Regions from separate parts of the Oceanimonas pelagia genome, predicted to be linked through region 2. Evidence: riboswitches for the same ligand, from Rfam matches in the RefSeq annotation. Region 2 holds a riboswitch; the other holds the start of a gene.
What was found. A riboswitch is a leader RNA that binds a small molecule or an ion and turns the genes downstream of it on or off. The one in region 2 is predicted to bind thiamine pyrophosphate.
Positions count from the first base shown of each region.

Region 1: linked by a shared signal. The riboswitch ahead of PU634_RS00365 (3-oxoacyl-ACP reductase) and the one ahead of thiD (bifunctional hydroxymethylpyrimidine kinase/phosphomethylpyrimidine kinase) in region 2 are both predicted to bind thiamine pyrophosphate.

Region 1 covers NZ_CP118224.1:73,815-78,202, forward strand. Annotated here, with positions in the region: gene pyrC (dihydroorotase) at 12-1,055, opposite strand; TPP riboswitch at 1,246-1,342, shown strand; gene PU634_RS00365 (3-oxoacyl-ACP reductase) at 1,392-2,165, shown strand; gene PU634_RS00370 (LLM class flavin-dependent oxidoreductase) at 2,165-3,463, shown strand; gene PU634_RS00375 (ABC transporter permease) at 3,559-4,287, opposite strand; gene PU634_RS00380 (ABC transporter ATP-binding protein) at 4,284-4,388, opposite strand, start outside.
Region 2 covers NZ_CP118224.1:3,371,746-3,376,133, forward strand. Annotated here, with positions in the region: gene polA (DNA polymerase I) at 1-2,008, shown strand, start outside; TPP riboswitch at 2,310-2,411, shown strand; gene thiD (bifunctional hydroxymethylpyrimidine kinase/phosphomethylpyrimidine kinase) at 2,446-3,252, shown strand; gene PU634_RS16145 (putative monovalent cation/H+ antiporter subunit A) at 3,452-4,388, shown strand, end outside.

The DNA of each region.
Region 1 (4,388 bases), 290 kb from region 2:
AAGCAAATGGCTTATTTTACCTGCCAGCTGATCTCTTCGCCGGCGCGAATCGGCACCAGTTTATCGCCGCCCAGGGGCAGGGTTTCACCCACGGTCCAGGCTTGTTTCACCAGGGTGATGGTATCCTGGTTGCGGGGCAGGCCGTAGAAGTCGGGGCCGTGGTGGCTGGCAAAGGCTTCCAGCTTGTCCAGCGCCCCGGCTTCTTCAAAGGCTTCGGCATACAGCTCAATGGCGGCGTGAGAGGTGTAGGCACCGGCGCAGCCGCAGGCGGCTTCCTTGCGGTGCTGGAAGTGCGGCGCCGAGTCGGTGCCCAGAAAGAACTTTTTGCTGCCGCTGGTGGCGGCGCGCACCAGCGCCTGCTGATGGGTGTTGCGCTTGAGAATGGGCAGGCAGTAGTAGTGCGGACGAATGCCGCCCACCAGCATGTGGTTGCGGTTGAACAGCAGGTGGTGGGCGGTGATGGTGGCGGCCACGTTGTCACCGGCCTGCTCCACGAATTTAACCGCATGCTCGGTGGTGATGTGCTCGAGCACGATTTTCAGATCGGGAAAGTCGCGCACCACGTCGGGCAGCACGGTTTCCAGAAACACTTTTTCCCGGTCGAAGATGTCGATGCGGGAATCAGTGACTTCACCGTGCACCAGCAGCAGGGTGCCGGTTTCCTGCATGGCTTCCAGCACCGGGTAGATGTTTTTCACATCGGTCACGCCGGAGTCGGAGTTGGTGGTAGCACCGGCCGGATAGAGTTTGCAGGCGGCAATCTTGCCGGTGGCCCTGGCCTTGCGGATTTCCTCGGGCTGGGTGTTGTCGGTGAGATACAGGCTCATCACCGGCTCAAACCGGCTGCCCTCGGGGCGCACCGCCAGAATGCGGTCGCGGTATTCCAGCGCCAGCTCGGTGGTGGTGACGGGGGGCACCAGGTTGGGCATGACGAGGGCGCGGCCCAGATAGCGGCTGGCGTCGCGTACCGTGTCTTGCAGTTGCTCTCCGTCGCGCAGGTGCAGGTGCCAGTCGTCGGGGCGGGTAATGGTCAGTGTGGTCGTAGTTGTGGTCATTGTCGGCTCGGCGTTATCCATGGCTTTCGATGCCTTCATTATCCACCTCCGGGCCTTTTTCACCAAACTTCTGAACATGTGAGGCGTGAAGGGGGAGGGGAAAGCAGGCGGCCTGGCAGGCAGTTTTACACCCTCACTCCTTCCCTCCTCACGCCTCTCGCCCTTGAGCGCAGGGGTATGTTATGGTTCGAGCCGAGACACGGGGTGTCCTGCGATGCAGGGCTGAGATAACACCCGTAGAACCTGATCCAGTTCATACTGGCGAAGGGATGTCAGCCTGCCGGCCCGGTGCCATTGCTGCCTCATCATGCCTTCGCCTCACCGTTGAGGTAGAAAATGCAAACTTCCATCAAGCTGAACGAACAACTGGTGCTGGTCACCGGCGGTGCCCGCGGCCTGGGTGAACATCTGGTGCGCGCCTTTCTGCGCGAAGGCGCGAAAGTGGTGATCAACTACCTGAACAGCGCCGAGGCGGCGCAGAAACTGGTGGCCGAGGCTCCGGAGCGGGCGCTGGCGGTGCAGGCCGACGTGCGTGACGCCGCCGCCGTGCAGGCCATGTTCGAGCAGGCCGAGGCCCATTTCGGCTGCCCGGTGACCACGGTAATCAACAACGCCCTGCCGGCGTTTTCCTTTAACGGCGACGCCCGCACCCATGCCGATGCGCTGGCCTGGGAGCACCTCAACCAGCAGCTGGAAGGCGTGGTGGGCGGTGCCCTCCACACCACTCAAGCGGCGCTGGGCGGCATGCGCAAGCAGGGCTTTGGCCGCATCGTCAACGTGGGCACCAACCTGTTCCAGAACCCGGTGGTGCCCTACCACGACTACACCGCCGCCAAGGCGGCGCTGCTGTCGCTGACCCGCACCCTGTCCCAGGATCTGGGCCCGGACGGCATTACCGTTAACATGGTGTCCGGCGGTCTGCTGCGCACCACGGATGCCTCTGCGGCGACGCCGGAAGCGGTGTTTGACTATATCGCCGCCAGCACGCCGCTGCGCCGGGTAACCACGCCGGCGGAGTTTGCCGACGCCACCCTGTTCTTCGCCTCGCCCTGGTCCCGCTCGGTCACCGGCCAGAACCTGGTGGTGGACGGCGGTCTGGTGAAAAACTGATGAGCATGAATGAACGCATGATGCACCTGAACCTGTTTCTGTTCGGGTGCGGTCACCACAGGGCGGCCTGGCGTCATCCCAACTCGGCGGTGGAGCAGTTGGGCGACATTCGCTATTACGAGCGGCTGGCGCAAACCGCCGAGCGCGGCAAACTGGATGCGGTGTTCTTTGCCGACGGCCAGTCTACCGGCAATGTGGCGGACGGCAGCTACTGGTTTCTGGAGCCGCTCACCGCCATGGCGGCCATGAGCCGGGCCACGGATCGCATCGGCTTTATCAGTACCGTCTCCAGCACCTTTTTCACCCCCTTTCACGCGGCGCGCATGATGGCCTCGCTGGATCATATCTCCAACGGCCGCATGGGCTGGAACGTGGTGACCTCCATGTTTGACGTGGAAGCCCGTAACCACGGCTACGAGACCATGCCGGCCCACGCCGAGCGTTATCGCCGGGCCGAGGAATTTGTAAATGCGGTGATCAAGTTGTGGGATTCCTGGCAGGAAGGGGCCCTGGTGATGGATCGCGCCGGCCACTATGCCGACCCGGACAAGGTGACCCCCATCAACCACCAGGGCGAGTTCTTTCTGGTGGACGGCCCGCTCAATGTGCCGCGCCCGCCCCAGGGGCATCCGGTGCTGTTTCAGGCCGGTGCGTCGGAGCAGGGCCGGGCGCTGGCGGCCAAATGCGCCGAGGCCATCTACGCCGTGGCCTACGATTTGCCGGCGGCCCAGGACTACTACCGTGACATCAAGCGCCGGGTAAAGGACGCCGGCCGCAACGTGGACGTGCCCATCATGCCCGGGCTGGTGACCTATGTGGCCTCCACCGAGGCCGAGGCCAGGGCCAAGCAGCGGGAGCTGGACGAGCTGCTGCCCGCCGATGCCTCGCTACGCCAGCTCGGCACCTATGTGGGACAGGACTGCTCCGGCTGGGAGCTGGACGCCCCGGTGCCGGCATTGCCGTCGCTGGACGCCTTCACCGGCCCCAAGGGCCGCTACGCCACCATACTGCGGATTATCGAGACCGAGCAGCCCACGGTGCGCCAGCTGCTGGGCCGGCTTGCTGCCGGCGGCGGCCACTGCACCATGGTGGGCACGCCCGAGTCGATAGCCGATCGCATGGAGCAGTGGTTCCGCAATGAAGGTGCCGACGGCTTCAACCTGATGCCGCCCTCACTGCCCGCCGGCATCGAGGACTTTGTGGATCAGGTGGTGCCCGAGCTGCAACGCCGCGGCCTGTTCCGCACCGAGTATGAAGGCAGTACCTTGCGGGAGCACTTGGGTTTGGTTAAACCGTGATCTTGTAGGCCCCGATTTATCGGGGCAGCAGTGTTGCAGGTGAACGCATTTGCCCGAATAAATTCGGGCCTACATTTTCCCCAATCCCCGCATTTTCACCCGCCCGGCGGCGTCAGCCGTTGCTCCAGGCGGCGGAGCAGGGCGTCAAGCACCATGGCCATCAGCGCCACCATAATGCCGCCCTGCAGCACAAAGGCCAGGTTGTCGGTAAGCAGCCCGGCAATGATCACTTCGCCAAAGCCCTTGGCCGCCACCGTGGAGCCAATGGTGGCGGTGCCGATGCTGATGATCAGCGAAATACGAATACCCGCCACCAGGGTGGGCAGTGCCAGGGGCAGTTCTACCCGCCATAACTGCTGCCAGGGCGTCATGCCCATGCCCCTGGCGGCCTCGCGCACGCTGGCGGGAATTTGCTGCAGGCCGGTGACCGCATTCTCAAAAATCGGCAGCATGCCGTACAGCAGTAACGCCACCAGGGTGGGGGTCAGCCCAAACCCCAGCGCCGGCACCGCCAGCGCCAGCACCGCCACCGGCGGAAAGGTCTGGCCCAGGTTGGCCACGGCCCGGGCCAGCGGAAAGAAGGCCTTGCCCGAAGGCCGGGTCACGGCGATGGCGGCGCCCAGCGCCAGCAGGGTGGCGGCGGCAATGGCGGCAAACACCGCCAGCGCGTGCCAGCCCAGCAGGTTGGCAAAGCTGTCGCGGGCGTAAATGGCCGGCGCGGGGGTGTTGACCAGGGGGCGAAACAGCGGGGCCAGCGCCTCCATGTTCAGGGTAAGCAGGGCCAGCAACAGCCCGGGGATCAGCCAGCCCAGCGTGCGGGTCATGCGCCGGCTCCCCGTTTCAGCAGTTCGTTCAGGGTCACTTCGCCCACCGGTTGGCCGGCGTCATTGACCACGGTCAGCCGGTCGGCGCCCTGCCAGATAAG
Region 2 (4,388 bases):
CGAGGAGCAGGTGCGGCTGTCCTACACCCTGGCCACCATCAAGACCGATGTAAAACTGCATGTGGGCCCCGCCGATCTGCAACAGAGCGAGCCGGACGTTGAAGCCCTGCGCGCCCTGTATCAGGAATATGAGTTCCGCAATCTGCTGGCCGAACTGGACTCGGGCGAGATCGAGGAAGCGCAGCCGGAAGCACCGGCCACCGACTACCAGATCATCACCGAACAGGCCGAGCTGGACGCCTGGATCGAAAAACTGAAGGCGGCACCGCTGTTTGCCTTTGATACCGAAACCACCAGCCTCAGTTACCGGGACGCCCGGGTGGTGGGGGTATCGTTTGCGGTGGAGGCGGGGCAGGCCGCCTATGTGCCCTTTGGCCACGATTACCTGGATGCGCCCGAGCAGCTGAGCGAAGACGCCGTGCTGGGCGCACTCAAGCCGCTGCTGGAAGACGAAACCCGCATCAAGCTGGGCCAGAACCTCAAGTACGATATCAATGTGCTGAGGAATCACGGCATTCACATGAAGGGGGCGCTGCTCGATACCATGCTGGAGTCCTATGTCCTGAACTCGGTGCAGACCAGGCATGACATGGACAGCATGGCGGCCTTTTTTCTCAAGCACAGCACCATGTCCTTTGAGTCCATTGCCGGCAAGGGCGCCAAACAGCTGACCTTTAACCAGATCCCCCTGGAGCAGGCCGGCCCCTATGCGGCGGAAGACGCCGACATTACCCTGCGGCTGCATCATCACCTGAGCGAAAGGCTGGCCGCCGAGCCGGCCCTGCAAAGCGTGTTCACCGACATAGAACTGCCACTGGTGCCCATTCTGGCGAACATGGAATACACCGGCGTGCGCATCGACAGCCAGTTGCTGGCGGCGCAGAGCGACGAAATTGCCAAACGGCTCAAGGAGCTGGAGCGGGAGGCCCACACGCTTGCCGGCGAGCCCTTTAACCTCAGCTCCACCAAACAGCTGGGCGAGATCCTGTTTACCAAACTTGAGCTGCCGGTGATCAAGAAAACCCCCAAGGGCGCGCCGTCCACCGCCGAGGAAGTGCTGCAGGAGCTGGCGCTGGACTACCCCCTGCCCAAACTGCTGATGGAATACCGGGCCCTGAGCAAGCTCAAGTCCACCTATACCGACAAGCTGCCGCAAATGGTCAACGAGCACAGCGGTCGCATTCATACCTCCTATCATCAGGCCAACACCGCCACCGGCCGGTTGTCGTCGTCGGATCCCAACCTGCAGAACATTCCCATTCGCACACATGAAGGGCGGCGCATTCGTCAGGCCTTTGTGGCCGAGCCCGGCTACAGGCTGGTGGCGGCGGACTACTCCCAGATTGAGCTGCGCATCATGGCCCATCTGTCCCAGGACAAGGGCCTGCTCGACGCCTTTGCCCACGGTCAGGACATTCACCGCGCCACCGCTGCCGAGGTATTCGGTGTGGCCGTGGACGAGGTGACCTCCGAGCAGCGCCGCCGGGCCAAGGCCATCAACTTCGGGCTTATCTACGGCATGAGCGCCTTTGGCCTGGCGCGCCAGCTGGGCATTGGCCGCAACGAGGCGCAGCAGTACATGGATATCTACTTCGAGCGCTATCCGGGCGTGCTGCGCTACATGGAAGACACCCGGGCCCAGGCCAGCGAGCAGGGCTATGTCTCCACCCTGTTCGGTCGCCGGCTCTACCTGCCGGAGATCAGGTCGAAAAACGGTGCCCGGCGCAAGGGGGCCGAGCGGGCCGCCATCAATGCGCCCATGCAGGGCACCGCCGCCGACATCATCAAGAAGGCCATGATTCGGGTGAACGACTGGCTCACCGGGCTGCCCGAAGGCGAGGTGCGCATGCTGATGCAGGTGCACGATGAACTGGTGTTCGAGATTCGCGAAGACAGGGTGGAGGAGTACCGGGAGCAAATCTGTGCGCTGATGCAGCAGGCCGCCAGCCTGGATGTACCCCTGCTGGTGGAGGCCGGGGTGGGCGACAACTGGGATCAGGCTCACTAATCTGACAAATAAACAACGATATTGAAATAATATTACGTTTTGTGGCTTTTCTCTGCCCTGCCGTGGGGGTAGAGTGTGGCCAGGTACAGAGACAGGGTAAATTACCCTGTTCCGCTTTTTGCATTTACTTCATATGCTGCTCAGGCCGCCTTCAGCCCCCTCCGCTGAAGGCGTTTTTTTATGGGCGCTGTTCGCGAACAGTATCTTGCTTTGTATACAATCGAATGTTTTTTGTTGCTTAGTTACATTTTTGTGAGTGTGCACAGCGGCTGGCAATTGACCGGTGGGCTGGGTATTATCGGGCCATTGGTCGGGGAGCCCGCAAGGCCGAGACGGCAGCCATGCCGAACCCGTTGAACCTGATCCAGGTAACTCTGGCGTAGGGAACCAGTGGCCGATGGCCTTGGGGCTCTGCGTCCCACAAGGACCATAAGGACATGCACAGCAGCAAAGCCATTATTCTCTCCATTGCCGGCTCCGACAGCGGTGGCGGCGCCGGTATTCAGGCCGACATCAAGGCCATTTCCGCCACCGGCGGCTATGCCTGCTCGGTGATCACCGCCATTACCGCCCAGAACACCCGTGGCGTGACCGCCGTGCACCCGGTACCGCAGGATATTATTCGTGCCCAGCTCGACGCCGTGTTCGGCGATCTGCCGGTGGCGGCGGTCAAGGTGGGCATGTTGGGAGACGCCGGCACCATCAATACCGTGGCCGATGCGCTGGAGCAGTACCGGCCACGGCACCTGGTGGTGGATCCGGTGATGGTCAGCGCCAACGGCGACATGCTGCTGGCCCCCGAGGCGGTAGACTGCCTCAAGCGGCGGCTGCTGCCGCTGGCGGACGTGATCACTCCCAACCTGCCGGAAGCCGCCTGCCTGACGGACCGGCCGGTGCCGGCCTCGCTGCGTGAGATCGAGCCCCTGCTCGGGGCTCTCGGTGAGCTGGAGTGCCGGGCGGTGCTGCTCAAGGGCGGATTTCTGCAACAGGAGCCGCGCAGCCCTGACTGGCTGCTGCATCAGGGGGACGTGCGCTGTTTCGACACCCCCCGGGTGATCACCGCCAACACCCACGGCACCGGCTGCACCCTGTCCGGCGCCCTGGCCTCCTACCTGGCCCAGGGGCTGACACTGGAGCTGGCGGTGGCCTCGGCCAAGCACTACATCGAACGGGCCATCGAGGCCGGCGCCCGCCTCAAAATCGGCCAGGGCCGGGGGCCGGTGGAGCACTTCTTCGCCCGCTGAGCCGGGCGTTATTGCCCCGGCCCGCTTGCGTCCGGCCGGGGCGGCTTGTAGTATTTCAGCGCCAATAACCAATAAAAAACGGATTAACTCACTGATAGTTAATCCAATTATGTTCACTGCTATAGTCTGCATTCAGAGTCTCTCCTTTTATCTTCGCCGATCCTGACGCCTTGCACGGGCATGAAAAGGAGCCTTGCGTATGCTTGTTGCCGTTCTGGCAGGTTTTGTTCTGGCCGCCCTGGTGCCGCTGCTGAGCCCCCGGCTGGGCCGGCATATCGGCGGCGGGCTGGCGCTGTTGCCGGCCACCCTGTTCGGTTATTTCGCCAGTTTCTGGCCCCGGGTGACCGGCGGCGAAACGGTGCAGTTTCATTACGACTGGATTCCCAGCCTTAATGTCAGCCTGAGTTTTATGCTGGACGGACTCGGCCTGATGTTTGCCCTGCTGATCACCGGCATCGGTACCTTTATCCTCGTTTACGGCGGCCGTTACCTGGAGGGCAACAAGGACAGGCACAAGCTGCTGATGTACCTGCTGGCCTTTATGAGCGCCATGCTGGGGGTGGTGCTGTGCAGCAACCTGATTGGCCTGTTTGTGTTCTGGGAGCTCACCAGCATTACCTCCTACCTGCTGATCGGCTTTAACCATGAGCAGGAAAAGGCCCGCAAGGCGGCCCTGCAGGGGCTGTTTGTCACCATGGGCGGCGGCCTGGCGCTGATGACCGGGCTTATCATGCTGGGCTGGATGGCCGGCAGCTTTGAGCTCACCGAGGTGCTGGCGCAAGGGACTGCGTTGCAGCAGCACCCGCTGTTCCTGCCGATGATGGGTCTTATTTTGTTGGGTACCTTTACCAAGTCGGCCCAGTTCCCGTTCCATTTCTGGCTGCCCAACGCCATGGCTGCGCCCACCCCGGTGAGCGCCTACCTGCACTCGGCCACCATGGTCAAGGCCGGGGTGTTTCTGATGGCCCGGCTGCAGCCGGTGATGGCCGGCAGCGAGGCCTGGCTGCTGACGCTGTCGGCGGTGGGCGCGGTGACCATGACGGTGGGCGCGGTGATGTCGGTGTGCAGCACCGATCTCAAGCGCATTCTGGCCTTTTCCACCGTGATGGCGCTGGGCACCCTGACCATGCTGATCG